One region of the Frankia sp. Cppng1_Ct_nod genome, then DNA from elsewhere that is predicted to be linked to it. Evidence: riboswitches for the same ligand, from Rfam matches in the RefSeq annotation. Region 1 holds a riboswitch; each other region holds the start of a gene.
What was found. A riboswitch is a leader RNA that binds a small molecule or an ion and turns the genes downstream of it on or off. The one in region 1 is predicted to bind cyclic di-AMP.
Positions count from the first base shown of each region.

Region 2: linked by a shared signal. The riboswitch ahead of NBW77_RS09540 (C40 family peptidase) and the one ahead of NBW77_RS01830 (transglycosylase family protein) in region 1 are both predicted to bind cyclic di-AMP.
Region 3: linked by a shared signal. The riboswitch ahead of NBW77_RS07385 (C40 family peptidase) and the one ahead of NBW77_RS01830 (transglycosylase family protein) in region 1 are both predicted to bind cyclic di-AMP.

Region 1 covers NZ_CAKKTK010000003.1:62,411-66,549, forward strand. Annotated here, with positions in the region: gene fbaA (class II fructose-bisphosphate aldolase) at 1-308, shown strand, start outside; cyclic di-AMP (ydaO/yuaA leader) riboswitch at 920-1,067, shown strand; gene NBW77_RS01830 (transglycosylase family protein) at 1,073-1,801, shown strand; cyclic di-AMP (ydaO/yuaA leader) riboswitch at 2,210-2,377, shown strand; gene NBW77_RS01835 (transglycosylase family protein) at 2,379-3,110, shown strand; gene NBW77_RS01840 (DUF3151 domain-containing protein) at 3,270-3,704, shown strand; gene NBW77_RS01845 (ATP-binding protein) at 3,826-4,139, shown strand, end outside.
Region 2 covers NZ_CAKKTK010000024.1:29,198-33,336, forward strand. Annotated here, with positions in the region: gene NBW77_RS09525 (SDR family NAD(P)-dependent oxidoreductase) at 1-33, shown strand, start outside; gene NBW77_RS09530 (ABC transporter permease) at 3-848, opposite strand; gene NBW77_RS09535 (transglycosylase SLT domain-containing protein) at 1,082-1,747, opposite strand; gene NBW77_RS09540 (C40 family peptidase) at 1,880-2,509, opposite strand; cyclic di-AMP (ydaO/yuaA leader) riboswitch at 2,620-2,781, opposite strand; gene NBW77_RS09545 (alkaline phosphatase family protein) at 3,137-4,139, shown strand, end outside.
Region 3 covers NZ_CAKKTK010000016.1:61,305-65,443, forward strand. Annotated here, with positions in the region: gene NBW77_RS07380 (4-hydroxybenzoate 3-monooxygenase) at 1-534, opposite strand, end outside; cyclic di-AMP (ydaO/yuaA leader) riboswitch at 1,141-1,316, shown strand; gene NBW77_RS07385 (C40 family peptidase) at 1,337-2,506, shown strand; gene NBW77_RS07390 (alpha/beta hydrolase family protein) at 3,009-3,674, opposite strand; gene NBW77_RS07395 (MarR family winged helix-turn-helix transcriptional regulator) at 4,037-4,139, shown strand, end outside.

The sequences.
Region 1 (4,139 bases):
GTGCCAAGCCGTTCGACCTGGTCTTCCACGGCGGCAGCGGCTCCGATCTGGCTGAGATTCGCGAGACGTTGGGCTACGGTGCGATCAAGATGAACGTGGACACCGACACCCAGTACGCGTTCACCCGGCCGATCGTCGATCATATCTTCAGGAACTACGACGGTGTCCTCAAGGTGGACGGCGAGGTCGGCGTCAAGAAGCAGTACGACCCGCGCAGTTACGGCAAGGCCGCGGAGATCGGCATGGCCGCCCGGGTGGCACAGGCATGCGAGGACCTGCGATCCGCCGGACGCGCGCTTGCCGGCTGACCCCGCCCACGGCCACGGGACGAGCCGGGCCGGGCCCGGTCAACCTGATCGAACCAAGCTGATCCGACCAAGCTGATCCGACCAAGCTGATCGAACCAAGCTGATCCGACCCACCGGTGGTTCCAGACATCCAGAACCAACCGCAACGCGCTCGCCAGGCCGGACACGGTGTCCGCCTGGCGAGCGTTCGCATTTCCGTCGCGGCCACTCCGCCGTCGGTTCGTCCTCCCATATCCCACCTGGCACTGGGTTATGTGCTTTCGCCGACGTGGCGCAGATTTCCGCCCCAGGTACTCGACGGCCTGAATCGGCAACAATAACGTGGACCACGTATACGACCGGATCGTGCACGGATGGCATTACCCGGCCAACCTGTTTGATCGTGACCGCCCCGCCACAATCCAGCAATTCCGGCGATCACTTATGTAATGAGCGCACGAGCGCGCGCGTTAGCATCCGATCTCGGGTTCATCAAGAGCGACCAGCCTGGTGTGCGCATGCTCACGAAGCATATTCGTCACTTGTTCGGCCACCAGCAGTGCCGGTTATTGTCTGCGCCATGCTCGCGACAGAGTGAGCATGCGTCGGACGGCACGCCGAATCCTGCCCTCGTCCGACGAACGCCAAACTTGCGGCAGGAACGGGGGACCCACTTTTGGGCGCTGAAATCGGGCGTCCTCGGGGTGAAGCCGCAAAAGCGGCCGGGCAGTCCCAGCCCGAACCCGACAGCTCACCTCGCAGGCGTGGGGAAGGGCATCACCAATATGTCCAGAGCACGTTCTCGCGGTCGACATCGTGGAACCAGCCAGGCCCGGAGCCGCGCCCGGACCCTGGTTGTCGCCCCGGCCCTGGTCGCCGCCGTCGGTGGGAGCATCGCGATGTCCCAGCCGGCCAGCGCCGCGACCACATGGGCGGGGCTCCGCCAGTGCGAGTCCGGAGGTAACTACTCCACCAACACCGGCAACGGTTACTACGGCGCCTACCAGTTCTCGCTGAGCACCTGGCGGAGCCTTGGCTACACCGGCCTGCCCAGCGACGCTTCGCCGGCCACCCAGGACGAGGCCGCGCTGAAGCTCGCTGCCCGCTCCGGCTTCGGCCAGTGGCCGGTCTGCGGCCTGGGTATGGGCTCCTCCCAACTCGCGTCGGGCGCCAGTTCCTCAGGCGCCGGCACAAGCGGGCGGACGAGCGGCGGCAGGGTGAACATCAACTCGTCCAGGTCGATCGCCGCCTCGGTCCCGCCCCGCGTCGTGCTGAGCGCGGACACCGGATCGACGTCCACCGGCAGGCCACTGCTCACCGTGGGGTTGATCTACCAGGTCCGATCGGACGTGCATTCCTGGCAGAACCAGATGAACAGCCTGGGTTACCACATCCGGGTCGATGGTCAGTACGGTCCGGAGTCGGCCGGCGCGGCCAGCCGCTTCCAGGCCGCCAAAGGCCTGACGGTTGACGGGATCTGCGGCCCGAGGACCTGGGCAGCCGTCTTCGGCTGAGCCCGGCCGCCGAGGACCTCAGAGGCTCGGGTGACACGCGAAGAAACATGATCACACCATCTATGGCCGAGTGGTGACGGCCGATACATAACCAAACACACAACGAGTCGGGCCGATCCACGCCAATATGACAACAAACACAACTGAAAAACACGGCAGCGATCGGCCCGATTACTCGGTGTTACGAAAATGACCGGCGACGACCCCGACTCAGGGGTGCCCCGATCGCCGGGTAGAGTTTTGAATTTGGAGTTCACCTAGTCCATTTGGGCGGTACGAGCCAAGCCGCTGTAGTTCATCCGACACCCGGGTTTGCTTCGAAAGGGCCAGGCTCGCTACAGTCCTTCCACTCGCCGGATCGGTGAGGCCGCCCGGACGGACGCCGAGTCCTGTCCCCGCCCGACGCGGCAGGATCTACCGCGGAGCCATACGGACAGGAGTGGGGGAACCACATCCGGACGCTGGAACTTCTCAGCGTCCTTGGGGTAAAGCTGGCAGCGCCCGTTGGCGTTACCGGCCGGGCACGTTCCCAGCCCGCACCCGACAGCTCACCTCGTAGGCGACGGGAAGGATCCAGATGCCGTCCGTTGGCAGGCACCGTGCCCCGCAACAGTCATCCACCGCTGTAAAGGTCCTGCGGACCACCGGTGCGGTGACAGCACTTGTGGGTAGCGGCCTCGCTGTCGCAGCAGTTCCCGCGAACGCCGCAACCGCCGACGACTTCGCCAAGCTCCGCCAGTGCGAGTCCGGTGGCAACTACTCCATCAACACCGGCAACGGCTACTACGGCGCCTACCAGTTCGATGCGGGTACCTGGCATGGTCTCGGGTATTCCGGTCTACCCAGTAACGCGCCGCCGGCGTTGCAGGACGAGGCCGCCTACAAGCTCTACGATTCTCGTGGCTGGTCCCCGTGGCCGTCCTGCTCGGCGAAGATGGGCCTCACCAACAACGGCCCGGCCCCGCAGTCATCGGCCGGCACATCCAGTTCCGACGCTGTGGAACGAGCGATTACTCCGCAGGCGCCCGCGATGACGCTCGATCGCGCAAAGGCAGAGCTGCACTCGGCAGACTTCGCGGGGACCACGCTGTCCACCGATCTGGCGGGCCAGGTCCGCGCCGACGCCATGGTCTGGCAGGCCTCGATGCGCGACAGGAAGTTCGTCTTGACCGTGGACGGCCGCTACGGCGCGGAGTCGCAGGGTCTGGCCTCGCTCTACGGCTACCTCACACGCACGACCGATGGTCAGAGCGGTGTGGTCGGCAAGAACCTCTGGGACATCACCGTCACCAACCCGACGGTCCTGTGACACCTGTCCGGTAACACCCGAGGACCGTCCGACGGCGCAAACGCCTTCGGATCCTGATCCTGCGACGGACCCGCAGGCCCACCCCCCTCCCTACGGGTCCGTCGCAGGACAAATCCTCACCCCGGCACAGCGCGACCGCGATCGGACAGGATGGACACCATGACGACCTCGCCTGGACGACCGGATCTGCTCGGCGGTCCGCCCCCGACGAAACTCATCCTCGATCCTGCCGCGGCCGACGCGCTGGGCGCGGGCGAGGATCCCAAGGCGATCGCCGGCCGCTTCCCCGAATCCAGTCTGGCCTGGGCGACGCTCGCCGAACTCGCCCTGAACGCGGGCGAACCGGTCACCGCCTACGCCTACGCCCGGACCGGATACCACCGAGGCCTCGACCAGCTTCGCCGCACCGGCTGGCGAGGGCACGGACCGATCCCCTGGTCGCACGAGCCCAACCGGGGGTTCCTGCGAGCACTCGCGGCGCTGGGTCGCGCGGCCGCAGCCATCGGCGAGGACGACGAGGCCACCCGCTGCCGCGACTTCCTCGTCGACAGCGATCCCGAAGCCGCCGCTGTGCTGGGCCTCAAGACCAGCTGAACCGGTTCGAACCTGGCTTCGGCCTGTCTCGACCGCGTGGTCACGTCGACCGTCCAGGCCCTACCGACGCCTGGCGTAAGTTACAGGCGACGTAAGTAGCGCGCGATGTAAGTAGAGGCGTATGGCATTCGTCAATCGCACCGAGGAGCTTGCCGCGCTGGAGCGTTGGTGGGACTCGACCGACCCGCGCCCGGCGGTGGTGTGGGGACGACGAAGAGTCGGCAAGACCGCCCTGTTGCAACACTTCGCCGACGGACGGCGATCGGTCTTCCACACGGGTGCCGGCCGCGCGGCCTCCGGCGAGCTGGCGCAACTGTCCCGGCAGGTTGCGAGCGGTCTACCCGGGCGGTACCGGGATCTGCTGGCCCGCCCCTACTTCGACTGGGACGACGCCCTCGACGATCTCGCCTCGGCGGCGGAGCATGAGCCGCTGGT
Region 2 (4,139 bases), on a different contig from region 1:
CCCTACAGCGCGCCGGCCGACGGGGCGGGCTGACCGGGCTCGGACCCGGCCGCGGCCGCGGTTGCCTGTGCCCGCCGGCTGCGCCGGGTCTGGGCGACCTGCCGGCTCGCCAGGGCGACGGCGATCAGTAGTGCCGAGCCCTGGAACAGCGGCTGGATCCAGAAGGTGCCGGGCCCGAAGGCCAGTTGCAAGCCCTTGACACCGAACGCGAGCGCGAAATATGCGATCAGCGTGCCCCACACGTTGGGCCGCCGGGAGAACTGCGATGCCCCGAAGAACACCGCTGCCAGCGCGGGGAACAGCAGACCCGGACCAGCGTCCGCGGTGTAGGCACCGACCCGCATCGCATAGATGACGCCGGCGATCCCGGCCACCCCGCCGGAGGCGATGAGCGAGCCGTAGACGAGCCGGTCCGTCGACAGACCGGCCAGACGCGCGGCCTGCGGGTTACTGCCGACCGCGAACAGGTAACGCCCGACCGGGGTGTGCTCCAGAACGAACCACAGGATGACCGCCAGCGCCAGGAGGTAGAGCACGACCACCGGAACACCCAGCAGGTTCGTGCTGCCGAGCGTCGCGAACCGGTCGGAGAACGCGCCGGTGATCTGGCGGTTGTCGGAGACCTTCAGCCCCACGGCGGTGAGTACCTGGCTCACGCCGAGGGTGGCTATCAGCGAGTTGACCCGGAACCGCACCACCAGGACGCCGCTGACCAGGCCGACCAGGCAACACAACAGCACAGCGCCGACGCAGACGAGGGCGATCGGGACGTCGGTGTTGGCCGCGAACCAGTTGATCATGACCAGCGACAGGCCCACCATCAGCCCTGGTGACGCGATCATCATCATGGGCACCGGTGGTATCGGTATGAATGCGGTGCAGGGCGATCGCGTCGGAGCCACCCGGGTCATCGCGGTCGATCCAGTCCCCTTCAAACGCCGACTCGCCCTGAAGCTGGGAGCGACCGACGCGTTCGCCGACGATCTCCGGTGCAACGGGCACCGACCATCGGACCAAGACGGCCGGGGCCCGTTGCCCCACGGGAGAAACGGGTCTACGCGTTACTCCCGGGTTCCGGTTCTCATGGCGACTCCTGCCGATGCCCGGACCAGTGCCCCCACCAACCCTCGTGCGGGGCGCCCGGGACCGGAACCCCGTCCGTGCCGGAAGTCGGCCCGGACGGTTGCGCCGTCGGCGGGGATGCCGGGTTAGCACTCACACTTCCCGCAGCACTTCCCGCAGCACTTCCCGAAGCACTTCCCGAAGCACTTCCCGAAGTGGCTGCGGCAGCGTCACCCCGTGCAAGATACTGGCGATAGGCGCCATTCGTGTAGGTACTCCACGCGCCTATCCCCTGAATGTCGCATACGTGCTTGGCCGCCCACGCGTTGGTTGCGGGATCGTACAGGTCCCGGTCCCCCACCCAGCTCGCATGGGCCCGCATATTGATCTGCCACAGTCCGCGGGAGTCCTCGCCGTTCGAGTTGTGCGAAGTCGGGTTGCCGCCGGACTCCGCCAGCGCCACCGCCACCCAGGTACCAAGCGGCGCCCCGCTGCAGCCAGAAAGTCCGGCGTTCATTCCGACACTGGCGATCGTAGCGTCGGAAACCTGGGTCGGAGCAGGGGTACTCGCGCTGGCCGGGCTTGCGCTTAGCATCATTCCGGCCGTCGTGCCGATGACCCCGACAGCGGCGATCATCGCGCCGCGATTGTGCGGGGTCTGCTTCCGGTGTCTTCCCTTGGACATTGTTGAACATCTCACTCACGGTGTCGTTTGAGCAGCTCGAACGCTCGGTGGATTCAAGACCGGTACGCCTTTCCGGCGACACCTTTCCTGACGGGCAAATATCAAGGAAAGGTCAGAATGCGCCGTACCGGTTCACCCGATGCGACCGACAAGATAGTGGGAGGAATAGATTTTCTGAAGCCTGACGACCGTCCCGCTGTGGGGAGCGGCCCATATCATGTCGTTCCCGGCGTAGATCCCCACGTGATAGATGTTTCCGGGAGAACCGAAAAAGATGAGGTCACCGGGCTGCTTCGCGCCCTGAGACACCTTCTGCGCGGCCGCGTACTGGGCATCGGTCACCCGTGGGATATTGCGGCCCAGCTGCTTGTAGACGTACTGGACGAGACCGGAACAGTCGAATGCGTTCGGCCCCTGGGCGCCCCACATGTACGGCTTGCCCGCCTGCTTGGAGGCCAGATAGACGATCTTCGCACCCAGGCTGCTGGCGGACGCCGACGAACCGGCCGGATCGGTGGCGGTGGCGGTGGCGGTGGCGGACCCACTTCCCGCCGCCGAGGACGGAGATGCCGAGGATGAAGGCGAGGCCACGGCGGGCTCCGGCGCGGAGACCCCCGCCGCCTGTGCGCCACCACCTGCCCAGGTCGCCGCGGTGACGCCGCTGGAGTCGCCCGTGGTGTCGGCCGCCTGGTCGTTGGCCCAGGCCGGGGCCGAAAGACCGGTGAGGGCAACGGTCCCGGTGACCGCGGCAGCGACCGCCACCCGCGCGGACACTCGTCCAAATGTGTAACTGGTGGTCGGCGCGCGGTGACGACCGCGTCCGGAACGCGTCGTATCGGCCGAGTCCGAACACGCCTGATATGCAGGCAAGGTTGGTCCTTCCCGTACGCCTGCGAGGTTAGCTGTCGGGTTCGGGCCGGGAAGCCCGGTCGGCGCGCGGGGATGCGCGGCCGACTTCACCCCAAGGACGTCGCCGTGGCGGCGGCGTCCGGCGGAAGATGGTTCCCCCGCTTCTGCCCTGGCGACTGCTAGAGGGACACCGGACCGTGGGCAGAACTCGGCGTGCAGTCCGGTGCTGCTGAGAGCTCGGCCACGGTAGCGAACTACACGCTGTGACCGCAAGTCCCAGTTCTACGGGATTATCGGCGCATATTGGCTACTGTACGTGTCGGTTATCCTGTCCTCGCTGCCGTCGCCATCAAGATCACAAAGGTTGGACTGAGGCAGGATGCGGTCTGCCCGGATCCCGGTATCACGGAGCCCGGTATCACGGATCCCGGTATCACGGATGCGGATGCGGATACCTCATGCCATCGGGTCGCCACTACGTGACATGCTGACGCTTGAGCGAGCCGTAGCATGATATGGACCGGTGTCGGGGGTACCAGCATGACCGTCCAGATCGACCATGTGATCGTCCTGGTTCTGGAGAACCGGTCGTTCGACCATCTGCTCGGATACCTACCGAGCGACGATCCCGACTTCGAAGGCCTGACCCGCGGCGGCCCATATGAGAACCCCGGGTGGAACGGCGGCCCGGCACAGGCCGCATCCCCGACCGGTAAACACGTCCTGCCCGTCGACCCGGACCACTCCCATGACGCGGTCATGCTGCAACTGGGCGTCTCGGGCCGGCGCCGGACACCGACCAACCAGGGCTTCATCGACAGCTACGAACGCAAGGGCAGAGGGCTTTCCGCACCGGCCTTCGACGGCCTGCTCGCGCCCGCGTGGAATCTGTTGCAGCGCGACAAGCCCGCCAACACGGTCAGCGGTCGAGGACCTCTGATCATGCACTGCCAGCCGCCGGGCAACATTCCCGTACTCGCCACGCTGGCACAGTCCTTCGGAGTCTGCAGCAGATGGTTCGCGTCCGTGCCCGGGGAGACGTGGCCCAACCGCAATTTCCTGCATGCGGCGACCTCGGATGGGACAACCAACATCGAGCCGCGCTTCTACGAGAACCGCACCATCTTCGAGGTCCTGGAGGACGCCGGGAAAAGCTGGCGTATCTACTACGATGACACTCCGCAGGTGTGGGCGTTTCCCAAGCTGTGGTCGGAGGGACGGTCGGGCAACTGGTTCCGGTCGTCGGAATTTGCCGCGCATGTCGCATCGGGTAGTCTGCCGAGCTACAGCTTCATCGAGCCGAACCACCGACCGCCGTTGCACGCGACGCCATTCGTCCACGTGTCAGCCCCGCACGGGCACAGCAACAGCCAGCATCCCGGCAACAACCAGGTTGCCGACGCGGACTACGACCGCCTGCCCGCGAACGGCCCGGGTGACTTCGCGCGGGGTGAATCCCTGATCGCGCAGGTGTACGAGGCCCTGCGGACCAACCCGGACGTCTTCCGGCGTTCCGTCCTACTCGTCACCTATGACGAGCACG
Region 3 (4,139 bases), on a different contig from region 1:
CGGACTTTCATATTGCTGGGTGCAGCGGAGTGCCTCCCAGGGGATGGAGGCACGGGAGACCCCATGATGGCCGTCACAGCCCGCGATGAACCGGCTTTTCGCGGTTCGCCCCTCGCCGTTCGCAGTGACGAACGCGACAGTGGGACGGTCGGACGTCAGTCCATCGAGTGTGACATCCCTAACACTGAACTCGATGGTGCCACCCGCCGCAAGGTAGGCCAAGACCAGGTCCGCGACGAGCTTCTGTTGGGGGTAGACCATGTGATGACGCCCGTCTACGTACTGAGCGTACTCAACGACAAACGCCTGGCGACGATGCCTGAACTCACAGTTGCGGTGGGGGGCGCCCGCGGCTCGTAGGCCCTCGGCGAGCCCGTGACGCTCAAGCACCTCTACCGCTCCCGGCCCGAGCAACCCCGCGCGTGAGCGGCTTTCCACATCCGCCCGGCTGGCGCGTTCGAGGACCAGCGTATCGATACCCTGACGCGCCAGGACAACCGCGGTCACGAGACCTGCGACACCGGCGCCGATCACGATGACATCCGTAACCTGCGGACCCGACTGGCGTCCAGACCCGCCCGGACTGGGCAGCGGGCGACCGTCCGGTGACGATCCCGTCATGCGAGAGCCCCCTCAGAGATCACTAAACAGCCGACGAAGACGTGTCATAGCACTTCGATCACGTAAACGAATGAATTAACCACGGTCAGAATACGATGCCCGCCCCCCGGATGTTCAACTTCCGACAATTTCACCAGAAACGATGATCTCTCAGGCATTATCGGTACGAAAGATCATCGAGCAGGGCAAAACCCACTACTCCACGTCGCCGAGTAATCGCCATGAGCACTCGAGTACCCCCCGCCGACCGACTGTCGCCGCTATGGCGTAATGTCATGCCTCGTATCCCGTGGGTCACGGAACACGGCAAGCCTGCCAAGTAACGAGTCCCGCGAACAAGCAGGTCAAGTACGGCGGCGAACCGGTCGGTGCGGAGGATGGAAGGAGCCAGGATGGGCACTTCCGCAGGTACTCGCCGTAGTTGTGATGGACTAGTGTTTACGGGCACCATCCTTTTGAACTAGTCTCGCGCCGACGTCACGACAACACCGGACCGAACGCCGAATCCTGCCCGCGGTCCTGGTGTCCCCTCCGAGTCGTCACCAGGGCAGGAGCGGGGGACCCATCCTCCACCGGACGACACCGATCCCCGGTGCCGTCCTCGGGGTGAAGTACGCCGCGCGAAGGTCGCGCGACGCGCCGGGCAGCCCAGCCCGAACCCGACAGCTCACCTCGTAGGCGAACGGGAAGGATCACAACCTTGTCTGCGCCTGATGTGCAGCTTGATCCGGCAACATGGTCACGTTCGTCGTCGCAGACGGCCCAGTCGCCGTCCCGCCGACCGCGAGTCGAATCACCAGCACGTCCAGCCCGTGGCCGGCACCGCGCGCCCGCTCCACAGTCAGGAGCAAGTCGCGTGAAGGCCCGAGCAGCGGTCGCCGCGATGACCACTGGTACAGTGGCCGTGTCAGGTGTCGCCCTTGCGGGCTGCGCCCCGACCGACTCAGGTATGGATGAGGCTACGGTCAGCTCCCCTGTCACGCTAGGATCACAGTTCGGAAGCCAGGCTTCACTCGCCAACCTCCGAACATCGGTGATCAATTCGGCGGGCGCCACGGGTCCCGCTTCGATCACGAGTCATGTGATCGACCAGACTGAACTGCATCCCAAGAGCGATGTCGCGCTGAAAGTCACCAACCCGGACGTTTCAGTGCGGGCTGACCAGCCCGTGGAGATGGGGTTCTCGCTCCAGGACGAGCAGACCCACACACCGCTGGCCAACCAGCTCATCAAGGTCCAGGTCAAGCTGCCGGATGGTTGGGCGACCTTCAAGCACCTCTACACGAATGACCAGGGCTTCGCCAGTTACACGGCAAAAGTCCTGACCACGACGCAGATCACCGCCGTCTTCGACGGAACGGACGCCCTGCGGTCAGCGCACTCGGCAAATGTTGGTACTATGACCGTGATTCCGGATCCAACACCGGCGCTGCCGGCGCAGGCGTCCCGGTCGACAGTCCGTTCAGCACTTCAGGTACCGGATACCACGTCAACAAATTCGGCTTCAGCGGGTACAACAGACGCGACCGCAAGCTCGCTCGGCCAGCGGGCTGTGTATCTGGCATCGCAGCAAGCCGGTAAGCCCTATGTTTACGGCGCGGAAGGCCCTTACTCCTTCGACTGTTCCGGCCTGGTCCAGTATGTCTTCAAGCAGCTGGGACGCAGCCTTCCCCGCACCGCCGAGGAGCAGTACGCCGCGACGACCCGTATATCGCAGTACAACAAGCAGATCGGTGATCTGATCTTCTTCGGTGAGCCAGGCAACATCTACCATGAGGGTATCTACGCTGGTGACGGCATGATATGGGTCGCCCCGAAATCCGGTGATGTCGTCAAGCTTGAGAGCATCTGGACCACGTCCTACTCGGTCGGGCGCGTCAGCTAGTCCGTCGATTCCGGTGATCGCTACGCTCCCTGACGCAGCGGCTGCCATTCCCTGAAGAAAACCACAAGCGGGTTCACGCGCGGCCTCCCCCTCCGGTTGTGCGTGAACCTCGTCGCCAGGTCGATGTTGTCGGGATCAACACCGACCTGGCGGCACCCAACACGATTACCTGATGTCTTGCTCCTGCTCGTCAACTCCATAGCGGCCAAAAGTCACGCGACCATGAATCTTTTCGCGCGACCGGAGGCCCCAAGGGATATTTTCGTCGACCCAGAACCCTCATCGGGTCCGAAGACTTCCGCTGGTCGGACCGAGCCAACCCCCCCAGCTCGGAATGCCTGGCGGAACACCGGCTTCCGTCGGCCGGCCGTACTGAACCCCCCCCCACAGTGCGGCCGGCCGGCGGGAGTCATGAGCTCCCGTCGGCCGGCCGTGCCACCCCCCCGACACAGCCGGCCGGCGGGACGCTACGTTCGGGACACTCCGTCGCAGGTGAACTGCGTCACAGGTGAAGCGCCTCGGAGAAGTCCCACAGCTGACGAGTTGTGTTCTCGTCCCAGTTCATCCCGTTGACGGACCGGCGTTGGACCTGAGATGGGCAGCTCGGCGGTTCCTTGACCGTGCCCACCACACCGACCGCGGCGAACAGCGGTTTCTGCCCTGGTGCGGGCGCTTCGCAGGCGGCAGCGAGAGCAGCGCTTCCCCCCTCCCCGAGACCCCAGATGTAGACCCGGGAGAGGTCGATGCGTGACCGCTCCTTCGCGACATACTGGACGACGTCCCGCAGGTACTGCATGTCGATACGCCGCGGGTCGTCCACCTGCCAGGTACTGGCCAGAGCCTCCGGGTACACCACGGCGAAGTCCTTGAGGTCCGCCAGCTTCGATGCCTTGGTGACCTTCTCGATCGCCGCCGCATTATTGATGTTGATGTCATCGTGCAGAACAAGGACCAGAGGTAGTGGCTTGTCGGGTCTGGCCTTGGCGTGCACCTCAAGCTCCCGCCCCTCGGAGACGTAGCCCTTCGGAATCTTGGCACGTTCGGTACGCGGCTTGTTCAAGTGGGCCACGTAGACCAAGGCGACCACGACCACGGCCCCGATGATCAGTACTCGTCGACGGTTCTTGGCCCACAGCTCTTTCCCGGTCTTCAGCGGATTCGATACCACGACACAACCGAACCACACCAGGAGCCATCGATTCGACAGATTCGGCTCATGGCATGCCCGAGTCGAGCACTCCGTCGGATCCCGCCCACACTGCGGCCCACGCTGCGGCCCAGGCTCACCTCCACCCCGCCCACACGCCGGCCCAGGCTCGCTTCCACAACCGGGTCCGGACTTCGGGGCAAGGCACCGGGGTCGACGCATTGCATACCCGCGAATCGCCTCGTTCGTCCAAGTGGTGTATCCACGAGAATCCAGGTGGATGCACCGCCCGAGCGTCACGAGCCGGACAATCCCGTCCTCGGGCGCCCAGCAGAAGCCCAGGACGCGACAAGCAGCCCACTCGGGGCAGGGATGAGGCCGACGTGAATTATGACTATGAACTCGATGATCAGGCGCTAGAGAAGATCGAATACGAGCTGTCCGTTCTCGGCCGCCGGGCAGAACGGTTCCGGATGGCCATCGCAG